4 regions of the Sphingomonas sp. CFBP 13714 genome follow, and region 1 is predicted to be linked to each of the others. Evidence: riboswitches for the same ligand, from Rfam matches in the RefSeq annotation. Region 1 holds a riboswitch; each other region holds the start of a gene.
The links. A riboswitch is a leader RNA that binds a small molecule or an ion and turns the genes downstream of it on or off. The one in region 1 is predicted to bind cobalamin.
Positions count from the first base shown of each region.

Region 2: linked by a shared signal. The riboswitch ahead of IFT54_RS09160 (TonB-dependent receptor plug domain-containing protein) and the one ahead of IFT54_RS11565 (TonB-dependent receptor) in region 1 are both predicted to bind cobalamin.
Region 3: linked by a shared signal. The riboswitch ahead of IFT54_RS09135 (DUF1636 domain-containing protein) and the one ahead of IFT54_RS11565 (TonB-dependent receptor) in region 1 are both predicted to bind cobalamin.
Region 4: linked by a shared signal. The riboswitch ahead of IFT54_RS15060 (HoxN/HupN/NixA family nickel/cobalt transporter) and the one ahead of IFT54_RS11565 (TonB-dependent receptor) in region 1 are both predicted to bind cobalamin.

Region 1 covers NZ_JACYVG010000004.1:287,043-291,251, reverse strand. Annotated here, with positions in the region: gene IFT54_RS11565 (TonB-dependent receptor) at 1-1,910, opposite strand, end outside; cobalamin riboswitch at 2,160-2,400, opposite strand; gene IFT54_RS11560 (catalase) at 2,619-4,209, shown strand, end outside.
Region 2 covers NZ_JACYVG010000003.1:287,326-291,534, reverse strand. Annotated here, with positions in the region: gene IFT54_RS09175 (acetyl/propionyl/methylcrotonyl-CoA carboxylase subunit alpha) at 1-1,044, shown strand, start outside; gene IFT54_RS09170 (MaoC family dehydratase) at 1,044-1,496, shown strand; gene IFT54_RS09165 (HpcH/HpaI aldolase/citrate lyase family protein) at 1,493-2,317, shown strand; cobalamin riboswitch at 2,376-2,608, shown strand; gene IFT54_RS09160 (TonB-dependent receptor plug domain-containing protein) at 2,791-4,209, shown strand, end outside.
Region 3 covers NZ_JACYVG010000003.1:281,456-285,664, reverse strand. Annotated here, with positions in the region: gene IFT54_RS09150 (ABC transporter substrate-binding protein) at 1-323, opposite strand, end outside; gene IFT54_RS09145 (FecCD family ABC transporter permease) at 391-1,386, shown strand; gene IFT54_RS09140 (ABC transporter ATP-binding protein) at 1,380-2,165, shown strand; cobalamin riboswitch at 2,187-2,373, shown strand; gene IFT54_RS09135 (DUF1636 domain-containing protein) at 2,471-2,887, shown strand; gene cobT (nicotinate-nucleotide--dimethylbenzimidazole phosphoribosyltransferase) at 2,884-3,897, shown strand; gene IFT54_RS09125 (histidine phosphatase family protein) at 3,894-4,209, shown strand, end outside.
Region 4 covers NZ_JACYVG010000006.1:209,747-213,955, forward strand. Annotated here, with positions in the region: gene cobW (cobalamin biosynthesis protein CobW) at 1-305, opposite strand, end outside; cobalamin riboswitch at 443-659, opposite strand; gene IFT54_RS15060 (HoxN/HupN/NixA family nickel/cobalt transporter) at 820-1,857, opposite strand; cobalamin riboswitch at 2,037-2,249, opposite strand; gene IFT54_RS15065 (molybdopterin molybdotransferase MoeA) at 2,487-3,671, shown strand; gene lexA (transcriptional repressor LexA) at 3,740-4,209, shown strand, end outside.

The DNA of each region.
Region 1 (4,209 bases):
CGGAAGCTGTTCGCATTGTCCGAATAGCGTCGTCCGACGTAGCGCAGCCCGGCGCGCGCCTGGAGCGCGTGCGTCGCGTTCCAGCGCAGCCAGAGATTGGCGAGCGTCTCGGGTACGTCCGGCGGGGTATTGCCATCGAAGCGCGTGCCGCCGGAGACGAAGTCGTCGAACGTCGCGTCGAGTATGCTGCCGTTCGCATCGATCCCGACACCGTAAGGCAGATCGAGCGATACCGCAGCCTCGATACCCTTGGCCGATCGCTGGCCGACCTGCTCGACCGGGCTCGTCGGGGTCAGCTGTGCCAGCAGGCGCTTCTTGACGATGCGGTAGGCGGCGAGGGTGGCGGTGCCGCGACCGTCGAGGAACACCGCCTTGGCGCCGACCTCGACCTGGTCGCCAACCGCGTTGCTGAACTGCACCTGCCCGGTCGAATAGGTCGTCAGCGTCCCCAGCGGGTCCACGCCGGTGGCATATTGCGCATAGAGCGACACCGTCGGGATCGGCTGATAAACGCTCCCCACCCGCCAGGTCAGATTGTGCAGCCGCTTGTCGAGCGCGAACGTCTCGGTACTGACGCCGCCCGGATAGTCGATCGACCAGCGGCGGATCGTGTCGCGCTCGAAGCGGACGCCACCGACGATCGAGACGTGCGTTCCGAGCTTCAGCCGGTCCTCGGCGAAGACCGCATATTCGGTCGTGCGCGTGCGATAGCGCGGTGCGATGCCTTGCGTGTCGATGATCAGACCGGGATCGAACGCGAAGGGATCGACCTCCGAAACCTGCGGGTCAGACCCGAAATTGTGGGAGTAGGTCAGTTTGATGAGGTTGACGTCGAAGCCCATGACTAGGTCGTTGCCGACGCCATCGGCGACGTCCGTCCTGAACGTCACGCTCCCCTGATCGCCCCACTGCGTCTGGTCGTGGACGATCCCGGTCATGTCGGTACGCAGGATGCCACCGGGTGTGCCGGTGTTGCCACTGCCGTTGGCGCAGACCCCGTCTGCGGCGACCCAGCAATAGGTTTCGAGATTGAGCCAGGAGCGTTTGGAGCTGAGGCGATAGGCCTGGTTGCTGACGGTGACCACATCGCTCGGCGTCCAGTCGACCTGCAGGCTGGTGCGGTTGTCCCGGTAGCGGATGACGCCGTCGCGTGTGTTGTAGTTGCGCTCCCGGATGCGGTCGTCGAGCCGACCGTCGATCAGCGGCGTACCGAAATAGCGCATCGGCTTCTGGTCGCCATAATCGTCCCGCGCGGTGACGACGAGCGTGTCGGTCGGTGCCCAGCGCAGCGTGCCCGACACGGCATGGCTGCGCGACTGGCCGCGATCGACATAGCCGTCCGATCGGCGATAGCTGCCGTCGATGCGGTAGGAGAGGCGCTCGGTGATCGGCCCCCCTGCGCCCGCCGCGAGATGGAAGCTGTCCTGCGAGCCATAGCCGATCTCCCCCTCCACATGCGTCCGCTGCGTATCGGGTTTGCGCATCAGGACATTCACTGCGCCGCCCAGCGCGCCCTGGCCGTAGAGCACCGAGGCCGGGCCGCTCAGGATGTCGATCCGCTCGACCATCCACGGATCGGTCGGGAAGGTGATCGTGCCGGCAGCCGGGAACAGCCTGATGCCGTCGATGAGCTGGAGCACGGAGCCCTGACCGCTGAACCCCCGCGCGGCGAGTGCGGTGCCGCCATTGCCGGGATTGCCCGCGTTGCTGATGCCCGGTGCGCGGCTCGTCGCGTCGATCACGGACAGGTCGCCACGCGCGCGGATCGTGGCGCCATCGATGACCGAGAGCGTCGCGGGGGTCTCGAGCGGCGTGAGGCCCAGGCGGCTGCCGGTCGCATTCGGCGTGGTGAGCGTGTCCTGGGCATGCTGTCCGACGACCAGGATGTCCTTGGTATCGGGATCCGGCACGGACTGGGCGTGGACTTGTGCTGCGAAGACAGGCGAAAGAATAGCCCCCGCGAGCGCGAGGCGAGACAATAGGAACGGCATTACGGTAATCCCCCGGGCGTCTAGCGAACCCGGCAGGGACCTCCCGCGAACGGCCGACATCCGCGCCAGCCGGACGCGATTGCGACCGGCACGCATGCCCGTGCGGTCCCCACCGCACACGTCGTCGCTCGACGGAGTACCGTGCCGCGGCCACCCCCTGGGCCAGGCAAGAGCGACCAGACGCCGGCAGGTCTCCTGGCTCACGGGTCATCACACGATGCACGGCCTTCCCAGGCCCTCATGACGAAACGTCTGGCCCAGTGGCTGCTCCTTCCTTTGCAGGAAGAAGCGAAATGCATCGCGCTCGCCGCTTACAGTTGCAGGGACAGCCTCGGCTTCAGGTGGCAAACCACCCTCACCGCGTTCCCTTTTAAGCCCCTTTCGGGGCACCGACGCGATCATGCCGCCCTGCTCGGATCGAACAGGTCAGCGGCGCCGGTCTACCCCGGTCAGGATCGTTCGGCAATCGTCCGGCGAGCACCGCGATGGCGGCTCGATCGTCCTGCTCGATTGCTGTGATCCAGAAGCTCCGTTTGGCGCGATGCGCGTCCTCGATCAGGAGGCGGGGGTGCCGCACGCTCTGTGCGGGGATGCCACGCTGATGGCATGCAGGATTAAGGGATCGAGATGAAGAACGTGAAGAGCCGTCAGGCCGTGACGGCGATGCTGCTGGCTGCGACATCGGCGGGTGCCATGATTCAGCCGGTTGCCGCGCAGACGGTGGCGCCGGCCGAGACGCAGGCGGAAACCCGCATGACGACCGCGGCGGCACCGTCCAGCGCCGGCAAGCCCGCGCTGGCGCAGGCCGGTGTGGCCGGCACCGTTGAAGCCAAGGGTGATTCAGCCAGTGCCGCCGCACCGCAGATGACCCGCGACAATGGCGCGCCGATCGGCGAGAACCGCCACTCGAAGGCGGCGGGCGACCTTGGCCCCGTCCTGCTTGAGGACACGACGCTGATCGAGAAGCTCGCACGCTTCGACCGTGAGCGCGTGCCCGAGCGCGTCGTCCATGCCCGCGGGACCGGTGCCCACGGCGTGTTCACCGCGACCGCGGACATTTCGAGCATCACCAACGCATCCTTGTTCATGCCCGGCAAGCAGACGCCGGTGTTCGTCCGCTTCTCGACCGTGATCCACCCCTCGGGCAGCCCCGAGGGCATGCGGGATCCGCGCGGCTTTGCGACCAAATTCTACACCGATCAGGGCAATTGGGATCTGGTCGGCAACAACCTGCCGATCTTCTTCATCCGCGACGCGATCCAGTTCCCGGACATGATCCACGCGCTCAAGCCCTCGCCGGTGACGAACAAGCAGGACCCCAATCGCTTCTTCGACTTCTTCTCGGCCACGCCCGAGGCGACCAACATGCTCGCGCATGTCTATTCGAACCTTGGTACGCCGGCATCCTACCGGACGATGGACGGCAACGGCGTCCATGCCTTCAAGCTGGTGAATGCCAAGGGCGAAACGGTGTTCGCCAAGTTCCGCTGGATCAGCCGCCAGGGCGTGCGCAACCTGAACGGCGCGCAGGTCGCGACCGCGACCTGGAACTACCTGACCGACGATCTCTATGGCGAGATCGGCAAGGGCAACTTCCCCGTCTGGGACCTGATGGTGCAGACGATGTCGGCGTCGGCGTTCGCCAAGCTCGACTATAATCCGTTCGACGACACCAAGGAATGGCTGGGCGTGCCGTTCCGCAAGATCGGCGAGATGACGCTCAACAAGGTGCCGACCAACTTCTTCGACTATACCGAGCAGTCGGCGTTCGCACCCGCCAACCTCGTGCCGGGGATCGAGGCGTCGCCGGACCGGATGCTGCAGGGTCGGCTGTTCTCCTATTCGGACACGCAGCGCTATCGCATCGGCGCCAACGCGATGCAGTTGCCGGTCAATCGTCCGCTCGCGAGTGTCGTCAACAATTACCAGGACGGCCAGCTCGACCATAGCAACCGCGCGTCCGACGTGAATTATTTCCCGGCGGCGACCGCGGCAAAGTCGACCGATGCCCGCTTCCGCGCCGCGCCCTATGGCATCGATGCGACCGTCGATGCGAAGCCGATCGCCAAGACCAACAACTTCGCCCAGGCGGGCGAATTCTACCGGGCGCTCAAGCCGCAGGACAAGGCGGATCTGGTGACCAACCTGGCAGGTGATCTCAATGTCGTGACGTCGGCACGGACGAAGACGATCATGGTCAGCTATTTCTACCAGGCCG
Region 2 (4,209 bases), on a different contig from region 1:
GCCGTGAACTATGTCGGCGCGGGTACGATCGAGTTCATCGCCGATGCGAGCGAAGGCGTGCGCGCCGATCGGATCTGGTTCATGGAAATGAACACCCGGTTGCAGGTCGAGCATCCCGTCACCGAGGAAATCACGGGACAGGACCTTGTCGAGTGGCAGCTGCGGATTGCCAGCGGCGAGGCGTTGCCGCTGCAGCAGCATGATCTTGCTATCCGCGGCTGGGCGATCGAGGCGCGGCTCTATGCGGAGGATCCCGCCAAGGGGTTCCTGCCGTCGATCGGGCGGCTCGAGGCGTTCGATCTGGGTGATGCGACGCGGGTCGATACGGGTGTCGAACAGGGGGCGGACATTTCGCCCTATTACGACCCGATGATCGCCAAGGTGATTGCCTGGGGCGACACGCGTGAAGCCGCGCGCGAGACGTTGGCGGAGGCGCTGGACAAGGCGGTCGTCTGGCCGGTCCGGTCGAATGCGGGGTTTCTCGTTCAGGCACTCGATCACCCGGATTTCGTCGCCGCAACGCTAGATACCGGGCTGATTGCGCGCGAGGGGGCGGCGCTGATGCCCCCGGCGCAGCCCAGCGAGGAAGCACTGATCGACGCCGCGCGCACGGTCGTACGCGCCGAGCCGATGGCGGGTTTTCGTCTCAACGCGGCCCCTTTGAAGGCCGCGCGGTTCCTGCTCGACGACGACGCGGTGACGATCGATCTCGACGGTCGCGGCGTCGATGCACCGGTCGATGCCACCCTCGTTTCCGATGCCGGGCAGACCTGGCAGTTGCGGCCCTGGCGTGCGTCTGGCGCGGCGCTGGGGGCGGCAGCGGATGGCGCGATCTTGTCACCAATGCCGGGACGCATCATCGCGGTCGACGTGGCTATCGGGGACCGTGTCGCAAAGGGGCAGAAGCTCGTGACGCTTGAGGCGATGAAGATGGAGCATTCGCTCGTCGCGCCATTCGACGGGACGGTTGCCGAACTGACCGCGATCGACGGCGGGCAGGTGAGCGATGGCATGGTGCTCGCACGTATCGAGAAGGATGATTGATGGCCGGCCGCTATTTCGACCAATGGGCGATCGGCGACCGGATCGTCCATGAGATCCGCCGCACTGTCACGGAGACGGACAACCTCCTGTTTTCGACGATGACGCACAATCCGCAGCCGCTGCACCTCGATGCGGAGGCGGCGAAGGCGAGCGAATTCGGCCAGATCCTCGTCAACGGCACCTTCACCTTCGCGCTGATGGTCGGCCTGTCGGTGGGGGACACGACGCTCGGGACGCTCGTCGCCAATCTCGGTTACGACAAGCTCGTGCATCCAAAACCCGTCTTTATCGGCGACACGATGCGCGCCGAGACCGAGGTCGCCGAGCTCAAGCCCAGCCGGTCGCGCCCGAACGCCGGGATCGTCACATTCATGCACCAGCTGATCAACCAGCGTGACGAGATCGTCTGTCAGTGCCTTCGCTCGGCGCTGCTGCTGCGGACGTCGGCATGAGGTTGCGCTCGCTGCTATTCGTGCCCGCAGACCGGCCCGAGCGTTTTGCGAAGGCCGCAGCGAGCGGGGCCGATGCCATCATCCTCGATCTGGAGGATTCGGTCTCGCTCTCCCGCAAGGCTGTTGCCCGCGAGGCGGTCCGGGCCGCGTTGCAGGACCACACCGACGTCGTGCGGATGGTCCGGATCAATCCCGTCGACTCGGGGTGGCTGGACGACGATATCGCTGCGGCGAGGGGCGCCGATGCGATCATGCTGCCCAAGGCGACCGGACCCGCGACCGTCCTCGCGCTGGTCGAGGCTTATGGCGATGACTGTCCGCCGATCCTGCCGATCGCGACCGAAGTGCCCGCCGCGATCTTCACACTGGGCGAATATGCGCGGGTCAACGGCCGGTTATGCGGCCTGACCTGGGGCGCCGAAGACCTGCCCGCGGCGATCGGCGCGGCGACCAGTCGGGAGGACGACGGGTCCTATACCGAGCCCTATAAGCTCGTCCGATCGCTGCTGCTGTTCGGCGCGCATGCGGCGGACGTCGCGGCGATCGAGACGGTCTATCCTGCAATCGCGGACATTGACGGGCTGGCAGCCTATGCCGCGCGCGGCAGCCGTGACGGCTTTACCGGCATGATGGCGATTCATCCGTCGCAAGTCGCCACGATCAACGCCGCGTTCACGCCGGATGCGGCGACCGTTGCACATGCGCACGCCGTCGTCGCTGCGTTTGCAGCGGCTCCCGAGGTGGGCGCGCTGCAGCTTGATGGGCGGATGATCGATGCGCCGCACTTACGTCAGGCGCGGGCGATCCTCGCGCGGCTCTAGGCCCATTGGCGGCAGGAAATTTCTGCGCTACCGTCGCCCTGCGAGACCGGTGAAGGCCGGGGTCGCAGATTGCGTCGGTGCCCCTCGGGGCTTCAAAGGGAATGCGGTGCGGGAGGCGATCCTCCTCATGCCGCGGCTGTCCCTGCAACTGTAAGCGGTGAGTGCGGTGCGCATGTTCCTTCGTCACGAGGGGACGACCACTAGGCCTGAGCGCAAGCGCAGGGCCCGGGAAGGTCGCGTACCGGGCGTCGACCCGCGAGCCAGGAGACCTGCCGGCGCTCGGTCGCTCTTGCCATGGTCCAGGGGATGACTGCGGCACGGTACTCCGTCTGAGCGACGAACCATGCGGCGGGGGCCGCATCGGTGCGCGTGGCGGGTGCGGTTCGGCGTACACCCCAAGCGTTGCGCCGGCTGTCCGTAGCATCGGACGGCAGGCCCCGGCCGGTCGCTCGTGACGCCGGGGGTATCGTTTCATGACCAGAATTTTCGTTTCGCTTGTGGCGCTCGCCACCGCCACGGCCTTTGCATCGCCGGCCGCGGCCGAGCCTGATCCGGTTACTGCGGCGACGGGCGAGGCGGCAGGGGGCGGCGCCGAGCTGGTGATCACCGCATCGCGATCGGGGGACGCGGTTCCCGCCGATCAGCTCGGGGCGTCGGTGACGGTGCTCGACGCCGCCACGCTCGACCAGCGGCAGACCCGGATCGTGTCCGACGTGCTGCGCGACGTTCCCGGACTGGCGGTCAGCCGGACCGGCGCGGTCGGGGGGACGACGCAGGTCCGAATCCGCGGATCGGAGGGCAATCACGTGCTCGTGCTGATCGACGGGATCGAAGTGTCCGATCCCTATCAGGGCGAATATGACTTCGGCACGCTGATTGCCGACGAGGCGGCACGGGTCGAGGTGCTGCGCGGCCAGCAATCGGCGCTGTACGGGTCCGACGCGATCGGCGGCGTCATCCAGTATCTCACGCTGAGCGGCGCGGAGGCCCCGGGCGTATCACTACGGGCCGAAGGGGGATCGTTCGGCACGTTTTCGGGAGGCGCCCGGGTCGCGGGCGTAGCGGGCAATCTCGATTACGCGCTATCGAGCTCGACCTACCTCACCGACGGCACGCCGACCGCACGGGGCGGATCGCGCGACATCGGCGCGAAGAGCGTCGGCGCGACGGGCAAGCTCAGCTGGTCGCCGACCGACACGCTGAAGGTCACGGGCGTCGGGCGCTACAGCTATACCGATGCCGACAGCAACGACACGGCATTGAGCGGCCCGCAGTTCGGCACGATCGTCGATACGCCAGGCGCGCGCAGCACGGTCGAGGCATATTACGGGCTGGTTCGCGCCGAACTCGCGCTGGCGGATGGCCGCTGGACGAATGCGCTCAGCGGCCAGTTTGCCGATACGACACGCCGGGCGCTGGTCGACGATGCCTTGAGCTTCGGCAACAAGGGACGCCGGTACAAGGGATCGTTCGAAAGCGCCTTCCGGTTCGGCACCGATCGCATCCGGCATCGGCTGACCGCCGCAGTCGATGTCGAGCGTGAGGAATTTCAGACGCTTAGTCCGGTCCCTTCGGAGTTCGTCTTCACAGGGCGGCGGCACACCGACAATGTCGGGATCGTCGGACAGTATGACGTCGTGATCGACGACGCGCTAGCGATCGGCGGATCGGTGCGGCGCGACGAGAATAACCGGTTCGACGACACCACCACCTACCGCGCGCAGGCGAGCTATCGTTTTGCGACCGGAACGCGGGTGCGCGGTGCCTACGGTACCGGCGTGAAGAACCCCGGCTACTTCGATCTCTTCGGCTATTCCGACGGTCGTTACATCGGCAATCCGAACCTCAAGCCCGAAAAGTCAAAGGGGTGGGAAGCCGGGGTCGAACAGGCT
Region 3 (4,209 bases), on a different contig from region 1:
TTCCGGCCGGCGAGAACTGCGGCGACCGTCTGGCGTCGGAACGGCGAGGAGATCACGAGATCGGGGCGGAGCATCAGGACGTCTTCGGCGCTGCCACGGCTGACTGGGATGGTACGCGCGGCGTTGGCGGCCGCGGACATGTTCGGATCACGCGCGAACCGGGTCAGTGCGACGATCTGCGCGGGGTCGGCCAGCGCCAGAAGATACTGGTCAGCGCACAGGTTGAGCGAAACGATACGCGCCGGCGGTCGAGGCGCCGCCGCCTCGGCAGGTGCGCCGGCGGCAGCGATCATCAGGATGGTCAGGAGACGGCGGCCGCGCATGCGCAAAACCCTGCCGCAGCGGGCGCTTATGCGCTAGGCGGAAATCGATGCGGTGGGATCTGGCACTATGGGACGCGTGACGCGTGCGCGATTGGTCGGTGGCCTCGCGCTGCTTGCGGTGCTGGCCGGCGCCGCGTCGGTCGCGGTGGGTAGCGCGGCGATCCCGCTGGCGCATGTCGTGCGGGCGCTCAGCGGGCAGGGCGATCCGATCGAACGCGCGATCCTGTTCGAACTTCGGCTGCCGCGCGCGATCCTAGGGCTCGCGGTCGGCGCGATGCTGGGGCTGTCGGGTGCTGCGCTGCAGGGATTCCTGCGCAATCCGCTGGCCGAGCCATCGGTGCTGGGCGCGTCGAACGGCGCATCGCTGGGCGCGGTGATCGCGCTGTATTTCGGGCTGGCGGAGCTTCATCCGGCGATGCTGCCGATCGTGGCGATCGCCGGGGCGTTCGCGGCGCTGGGGTTGCTGTTCGTGCTGGCGGCCGGGTCGCAAAGCGCCTTGTCACTGATCCTCGCGGGGATTGCGGTTGGAACGCTGGCCGTCGCGGGGGTCAGTCTGGCGCTGAACCTGTCCCCCAACCCGTTTGCAGCGATGGAGATTATGACCTGGTTGCTCGGGTCGCTCGAAGACCGGTCGTTCAGCCATGTCGCGCTGGCGCTGCCCTGTATCGCGCTCGGCATGGTGCTGGTCGCCTGGGACGGCCATGCGCTCGACGCGCTGACGCTCGGCGAAGACGGTGCGCGCGCGCTCGGCGTCGATCTGCGTCGGACGCGCATGCGGATGCTGGTCGGGGTGGCGATCGGGGTTGGCGGGGCGGTCGCGGTATCGGGCGCGATCGGGTTCATCGGCCTGATCGTTCCGCATCTCGTCCGGCCGATGACCGATCGTTCGCCATCGACGATTCTGCTCCCCTCCGCATTGGGCGGTGCTGCATTGCTGACCTTTGCGGACGTGCTGGTACGCGTGATCCCGACGTCGAACGAACTCAAGCTGGGGGTCGTTACTGCGTTTCTCGGCGTGCCGGTGTTCCTCGTGCACCTCATGCGCGAGCGGCGGCTATGGTAGCCCTCTCCGCGGACCGCCTCAGCGTCCGCCGTGCAGGGCGGGTCGTGGTCGACGATGTCAGTTTCTCGGCAGAGGGCGGCGCGCTCATCGGGATCGTCGGCCCCAATGGGGCGGGCAAATCGACGCTGGTCCAGGCGCTTCTCGGGCTGGTTCCCGCTACTGGAGATATCCTGCTCGACGGGGTTCCGCTGGCGGAGCGCTCGCGACGTGAGATCGCGCGGACGGTCGCGTATCTGCCGCAGGGTCAAAGTCTTCATTGGCCGCTGAGCGTCGAACGTCTCGTCGCGCTGGGCCGCTTGCCCCATCTCGCACCGCTGTCGCGCATTTCTCAGCAGGATCGTGATGCGATTGCCCGTGCGATGGCAGCGGCGGACGTGACCATGCTTGCGGCGCGTGTCGCGACCGAGATTTCGGGGGGCGAGCGGGCCCGCGTCCTGCTGGCAAGGGCGCTCGCGGTGGAGGCGCCGGCGCTGATCGTCGACGAGCCACTCGCGTCGCTCGATCCCGCGCATCAGATCGCAGTCATGGAGATCCTGCGGGCGCAGGCCGCGCGGGGTGTCCTGGTGATCGCCGTCCTGCATGATCTGGGGCTCGCCGCACGCTATTGCGATCGCATCCTCGTGCTAGACGCGGGCCGGCTCGTCGCCGACGGCGCGCCGTCGGCAGTGCTGACGCCGGCGCGGCTGCGTGAGACCTATGGTGTTCGGGCGTGGTTCGGATCGATCGAGGGCGTACCGGTCGTGGTACCGCTGACGCGTGACAGCGCGCAGGGCGATTGACCCGGGCCGCTCGCCCGGCCTATCCCTCTGACCGCGACAGGTTCCCCGGCGACGGGGATGAAAAGGGAACGGGAGAACCCCGGCTGCCCCTGCAACTGTAAGCGGCGAGCCATCGTGCCATCATGCCATTGGGATCCCGGTCCCGAGAAGGCGGCGCGAAGGGCTGTGACCCGTGAGCCAGGAGACCTGCCCGTCGCGGTCGTCTTTCGTCCGGCCAGGGTGCGCCGAGCGGACGGGGGTAAACCCGCGCGACGACATAACCAGCCTGCGGCCTGTGCCGTGGGCGCGTATGTCATGGGGTTTCAATGCCGAATCTACTGGTTCCCGCCGAAGACGGTGCGGCCGTCGTCGCCTGCAGCACCTGCCGCGCGTCCACCGATGCGAAGGACGATGCCGAGGGCATGCGGGGCGGTGCGAGACTCGTCGCGGCGTTGCAGGCGGTCCAGGCGAGTGATCCGCGCTATGCCGGGATTGCGGTCCAGGCGATGCCGTGCCTGTTCGCCTGTCAGGATTTCTGCACTATCCATGTCCGCGGCCCGGCGAAAATCGGCTATGTTCTGGGGCGCTTTACCCCGGATGAAGAGGCTGCGCGCGCGATCCTCGATTATGCCGTGCTGCATGCGGAGAGTGCGGAGGGGCAGGTTCCGTTTCGGCAGTGGCCGGCCGGGATCAAGGGGCATTTCATCACCCGGACGCCCCCCGCGGGCTATGTCGCGCAGTGACGCTGTTCCCCTCGGTCGCAGCGTTCGAGGCGGCGCTGGAGGCCCTTCCCACGGCAAACGAAGCCGCGCGGGCTGCGGCATCGCTGCGGCAGGGGCAATTGACCAAGCCGCCCGGATCGCTTGGTCGACTTGAGGACCTCGCAGTCTTCATGGCGGGCTGGCAGGGGCGCGAGCGGCCGCGGTTCGAGCGCGCGAGGGTGGCAATTTTCGCGGGAAATCACGGCGTTGCGGTGCACGGGGTCAGCGCTTTCCCGGTTTCCGTGACCGCACAGATGGTCGAGAATTTCCGCCATGGGGGCGCGGCCATCAATGCGCTGGCGGATGCCGTCGGGCTCGAGCTGATCATCGCCGACATCGATCTGGAAACCCCTACGGCGGATTTCACGACGGCACCGGCGATGGACGAAGCAGCGTGTCTCGCCGCACTCAACATCGGCGCCGACGTCATCGTGCCGGGTCTCGACATGCTCGTCGTGGGTGAGATGGGGATCGGGAATTCTACGTCGGCCGCAGCACTGTGTCTGCGCAGTTACGGCGGAACCGCCGCGGACTGGGTTGGGCCGGGGACGGGGGTTGATGTGGCGGGAATCGCGCGGAAAATCGCGGTGGTCGAGGCGGGGATTGGGCGGCATGCTGATTCCCCTCGTACACCGTTCGAGACATTGCGGCGGGTGGGGGGGCGTGAAATCGTCGCGATCGCTGGCGCGGTGGTGGCGGCGCGGCTGGCGGGGGTGCCGGTTGTGCTCGACGGATTTATTTCGTCGGCGGCGATCGCGCCGATTGCGGCGGCGTATCCTGGCATCACAGAGCATTGCATTGCCGGACATTGTTCGGCCGAACCGGGGCATGAGCGACTGCTCGCTGCGCTGAAACTCGAGCCTTTACTGCGGCTTGGGATGCGGTTGGGGGAGGGAAGCGGGGCGGCGGTTGCGGTCGGGGTGATCCGGTCGGCGGTGGCGGCGCATGACGGGATGGCGACGTTTGCCGAGGCGGGGGTGTCGGTGGCGTGAGTGCGCCGTTCCTGCTCCACCTGTTGCGGCATGGTGCGCCTGAACTGACCGGGCGGATGCTGGGGCGGACCGATAGTCCGGTTACGGCGGGAGGTTTGGCGGCCTGTGTAGCGCGGGTAAAACCGCTGAATTTCAAGCAGATCGTCTGTTCTGATCTCATGCGATCGCAGGCTATCGCGGATGCGATCGGGCGGGAGCGGGGGCTGGCTCCAACGACCGATGCGCGGTGGCGGGAGCTGGATTTTGGGGATTGGGACGGGCTGGCTGCGGCGGAGATCGACGCTGCCTCGTTGCAGCGGTTCTGGGACGATC
Region 4 (4,209 bases), on a different contig from region 1:
TGGTCGGGCCGCGGGTCGAGCGCGAGCAAAGTCTCGACGGTCGGGATGAAATCGTCAGCGACGGTGCAGCAGATGCAGCCATTGGCGAGCTCGACGACATTCTCGGCCGGGCAATCGGGGATCGCGCACCCCTTCAAGATGTCGCCGTCGATGCCGAGCGTGCCGAATTCGTTGACGATCACCGCGAGCCGCCGGCCACCGGCATTCCGGATCAGGTGGCTGATCAGCGTGGTCTTGCCCGCGCCGAGGAATCCGGTGACGATGGTAACGGGAATCTTGGCCAGGGTCGGCTGGGGGTCGGTCATGCGATACTCTCCGGGCGTTGGAACGACAGCCACGGACGGACGCACGCCCGCAGCCACACGCGCGCACGACCTGACGGCCGCACGCGTTCGTCGCTCAGACGGAGTACCGTGCCGCGACCATCCCCTGGATCAAGGCAAGAGCGACCATGACGCTGGCAGGTCTCCTGGCTCGCGGGTCGAAGCTCGATGCACGCCTTCCCAGGTCCCGTGACCCAGTGGCTGCCCCCGCATCGGGGGCCTGTGCGTCTCGCTCACCGCTTACAGTTGCAGGGACAGCCGCGGCATTGGGAGGCAAAGCTCCCGCACCGCATTCCCATTCAAGCCCCGAAGGGCACCGGCGCGATCTGTCGAGGTTCGGTAGAACCAAACCTCGAGGTTGGGTTTAGAGGAGTTTGGCGACTGTGCCAATGCACCTGACCTCCGTCATCCCGACGAAAGTCAGGACCCAGAGCCACGCGTAATGCGCTGCCTGGCCCTGGGTCCCGGGTCGAGCCCAGGATGACGACGCAGCTCGTTACCCCCGAACCACCTCGATCTCGTCGAACCGCTTCCACCGGTAGATCGCAAAACTCAGCACCCAGCATGCCACGAACAGCGCGATGATCGCAAAGCCCAGCCCGTTGAAATTCTCGCCCAGCGCCGAGGCAACGTCCCACACGCCCCCGCTGAGGCCCAGCTTCGACGCCAGCAGCGCGAGCGTTTCGATCCCGCCGATCGCGATCGCGACGATCGCCGAGATCAGCGTGATCGTGATGTTGTAATAGAGCTTGCGGATCGGCTTCACGAACGCCCATTCATACGCGCCGAGCATCACCACCCCGTCGGCACTGTCGACCAGTGCCATGCCGGTCGCGAACAGCACGGGCAGCACCAGCACCGTGCCGATCGACAGCCCGTCCGCGGCCTGGCTCGCCGACAGGCCGAGGATCGCGACTTCGGTGGCGGTGTCGAACCCCAGCCCGAACAGGAAGCCGAGCGGCGCCATGTGCCAGCTGCGCGTGACCAGCCGGAACATCGGCCGGAACAGCCGCGCGAGCAGCCCGCGATTGCCGAGGAGCAGGTCGAGATCCTCCTCGACATAGCGCCCCCCGCCGCGGACATGGCCGAAGGTCCGCCACACCGATCGCAGGATGATCAGGTTCATCGCCGCGATCGTGAACAGGAACAGCGCGGAGATCAGTGTCGCGATCACCCCGCCCGCCTGCTTGAACGCCTCGAACTGCGCCAGCGCACTCGCGGTCAGCGCGATCGCGACCGCGGCGATCAGGACGATCCCCGAATGGCCGACCGCGAACCAGAAGCCGACCCCGATCGGCCGCTGCCCGTCCTGCATCAGCTTGCGCGTCACGTTGTCGATCGCCGCGATATGATCGGCGTCGACCGCATGGCGCAGCCCCAGCCCCCAGGCCAGCATCGCGGTACCCAGCATCAGCGGTTGCGCCTGGAACAGCGCGAACGCCCATCCCCAGGCGGCGATGTTGGCCGCCACCAGCATCGCGAACATCCAGCCGATCCGGTGTCGCGTCGAACGACCGGCGGTCCGCCCGGTCATGATCTTGGTCATTGGCACATCCCCGGCGTCCGACGAGGACGGGGGCCTGCCGCGAACGACCGGGACGCGCGCCGACCGGACGCCCTGAGCGGCCGGCATGCGTCGCCGATGCGGCCCCCGCCGCATGGTCGTCGCTCAGACGGCGTTCACCGTGCCTCGGCCACCCCCTGGACCGGGACAAGAGCGACCAGACGCCGGCAGGTCTCCTGGCTCACGGGTCAAGGCTCGACGCACACCTTCCCAGGCCATCGGCCCAGTGGCTGCCCCCGTCGCAGGGGGCGCGTGCGTGTCGCTCGCCGCTTACAGTTGCAGGGACAGCCGCGGTCTTGGGGCAAACCCCGCACCGCATTCCCATTCAAGCCCCGAGGGGCACCGACGCGATCTGTGCGGATCCGGCTTGCGTCGGACCTGCGCCACAGGGCTAGCGCGTTTTGCCTGCGCTGACGACAGGATTTGCGCGCGACGCAACGCAGGGCATGTCGTCCCATCTCACCGCAACGTCTGCCTTACCTCGTACGTTGATCGCGTAACCGACCGGTGTCCTGCCGGTCGCGGCGTTGCCCGCTTTCCGCCCCGCGGCAATCGTGCGAGCAGCGCAGACCTTCATCGCCCCGCTGAACGGAGCCCGCATGCGCCCTCTCGTCCCCGTCGCCGAAGCCCAGTCCCGCCTCTTCGCCATGGCATCGCGCGTGCCGGCCGAAACCGTGCCGCTGCGCTCGGCGATGGGTCGCTGGGCGGCGGAGGCCATTCTAGCCCGCCGCACCCAGCCCGCGACCGACCTTTCGGCGATGGACGGCTATGCGATCCGCTACGCAGATCTGCCCGGGCCGTGGACGGTCATCGGCGAGAGCGCGGCCGGCCGCCCCTTCACCGGTTCAGTCGGCGCGGGACAGGCGACGCGCATCTTCACCGGCGCGGCGATGCCGCCCGGCGCCGATACCGTCCTTGTCCAGGAAGAGGCCGCACGCGACGGCGACCGGCTGATGCTCGACGGCGAAGGCCCCGCCTTCGAGGGACGCAACACACGCCGCAAGGGGCTCGACTTCGCGACCGGCACCCGGCTGATCGCGGCCGGCGATCGGCTGACGCCCGCGCGCATCGCGGTCGCTGCGACCGGCGGACACGGCACGCTGTCGGTCGGCCGCCGGCTGCGCGTCGCGGTCGCCGCAACGGGTGACGAGCTCGTTCCGCCCGGCTCGACGAACGATCCCGTCCCGCTGCCGGAATCGAACGGCATCATGCTCGCCGCGATGCTTGCCGATCTGCCCGTCGACATTATCGATCTCGGAATCCTCCCCGACCGGCTCGACACGCTGCGTGACGCCTTTGCCGGGGTCGATGCCGATCTGCTCGTGACCACGGGGGGCGCGTCGGTCGGCGATCACGACCTCGTCCGCCCCGCGATCGAGGCGGCCGGCGGGGCAATCGACTTCTGGCGGATCGCCCTGCGCCCGGGCAAGCCGATGATGGCGGGCACGCTTGGCCGGACAATGCTGCTCGGCCTGCCGGGCAATCCCGTCTCCGCCTTCGTCACCGCGATCCTGTTCGTCCGCCCCGTCGTCGCGCACATGCTCGGCGCGCGCGATCCCTTGCCGCAGACGACGCACGCGCTGCTCGGCGAGGATCTTCCGCCCAACCAGTCGCGGACCGACTATATGCGCGCCGAACTGCGCGACGGTCGCGCCTATGCCTCGACCATCCAGGACAGCTCGATGCTGCTGACGCTCGCCCGCTCGTCCTGCCTGATCGTCCGCGACGGCGACGCGCCGGCGGCAAGGGCGGGCGACTCGGCGGAAATCCTCGTCATCGCGTGACGTCACCGCTTGACGAAGCTGCAAGTGTTCCATAGAAGTTCCTCGTCTGTTCCGGACGGAGAACCGTTATGCTCACGCGCAAGCAGCACGAGCTTGTCTGCTTCATCAACGACCGCCTTGCCGAGACGGGCGTGTCGCCCTCGTTCGAGGAGATGAAGGACGCGCTCGAACTGAAATCGAAATCGGGCGTACACCGCCTGATCAGCGCGCTCGAGGAGCGCAACTTCATCCGGCGTCTGCCCAACCGGGCGCGCGCGCTCGAAGTGCTGCGGATGCCCGAGCGTCCCGAGGCTGCAATCGCGCAGACGACGACGAAGTCAGGGTCGAAGGCGGCGGCGGCGGCATCTGCCGACACCGTATCGGTACCGAACACGGCCAGCGCCACGCCCGCGTCGCCAGCCCGCATCGCGGCGAACGACGTCGTCGAGATCCCGCTGCACGGCCGGATCGCCGCCGGCGTCCCGATCGAAGCCTTTGAAGGCAGTTCGATGCTGGCCGTTCCGGCCGCATTGCTCGGCACCGGCGAGCATTATGCGCT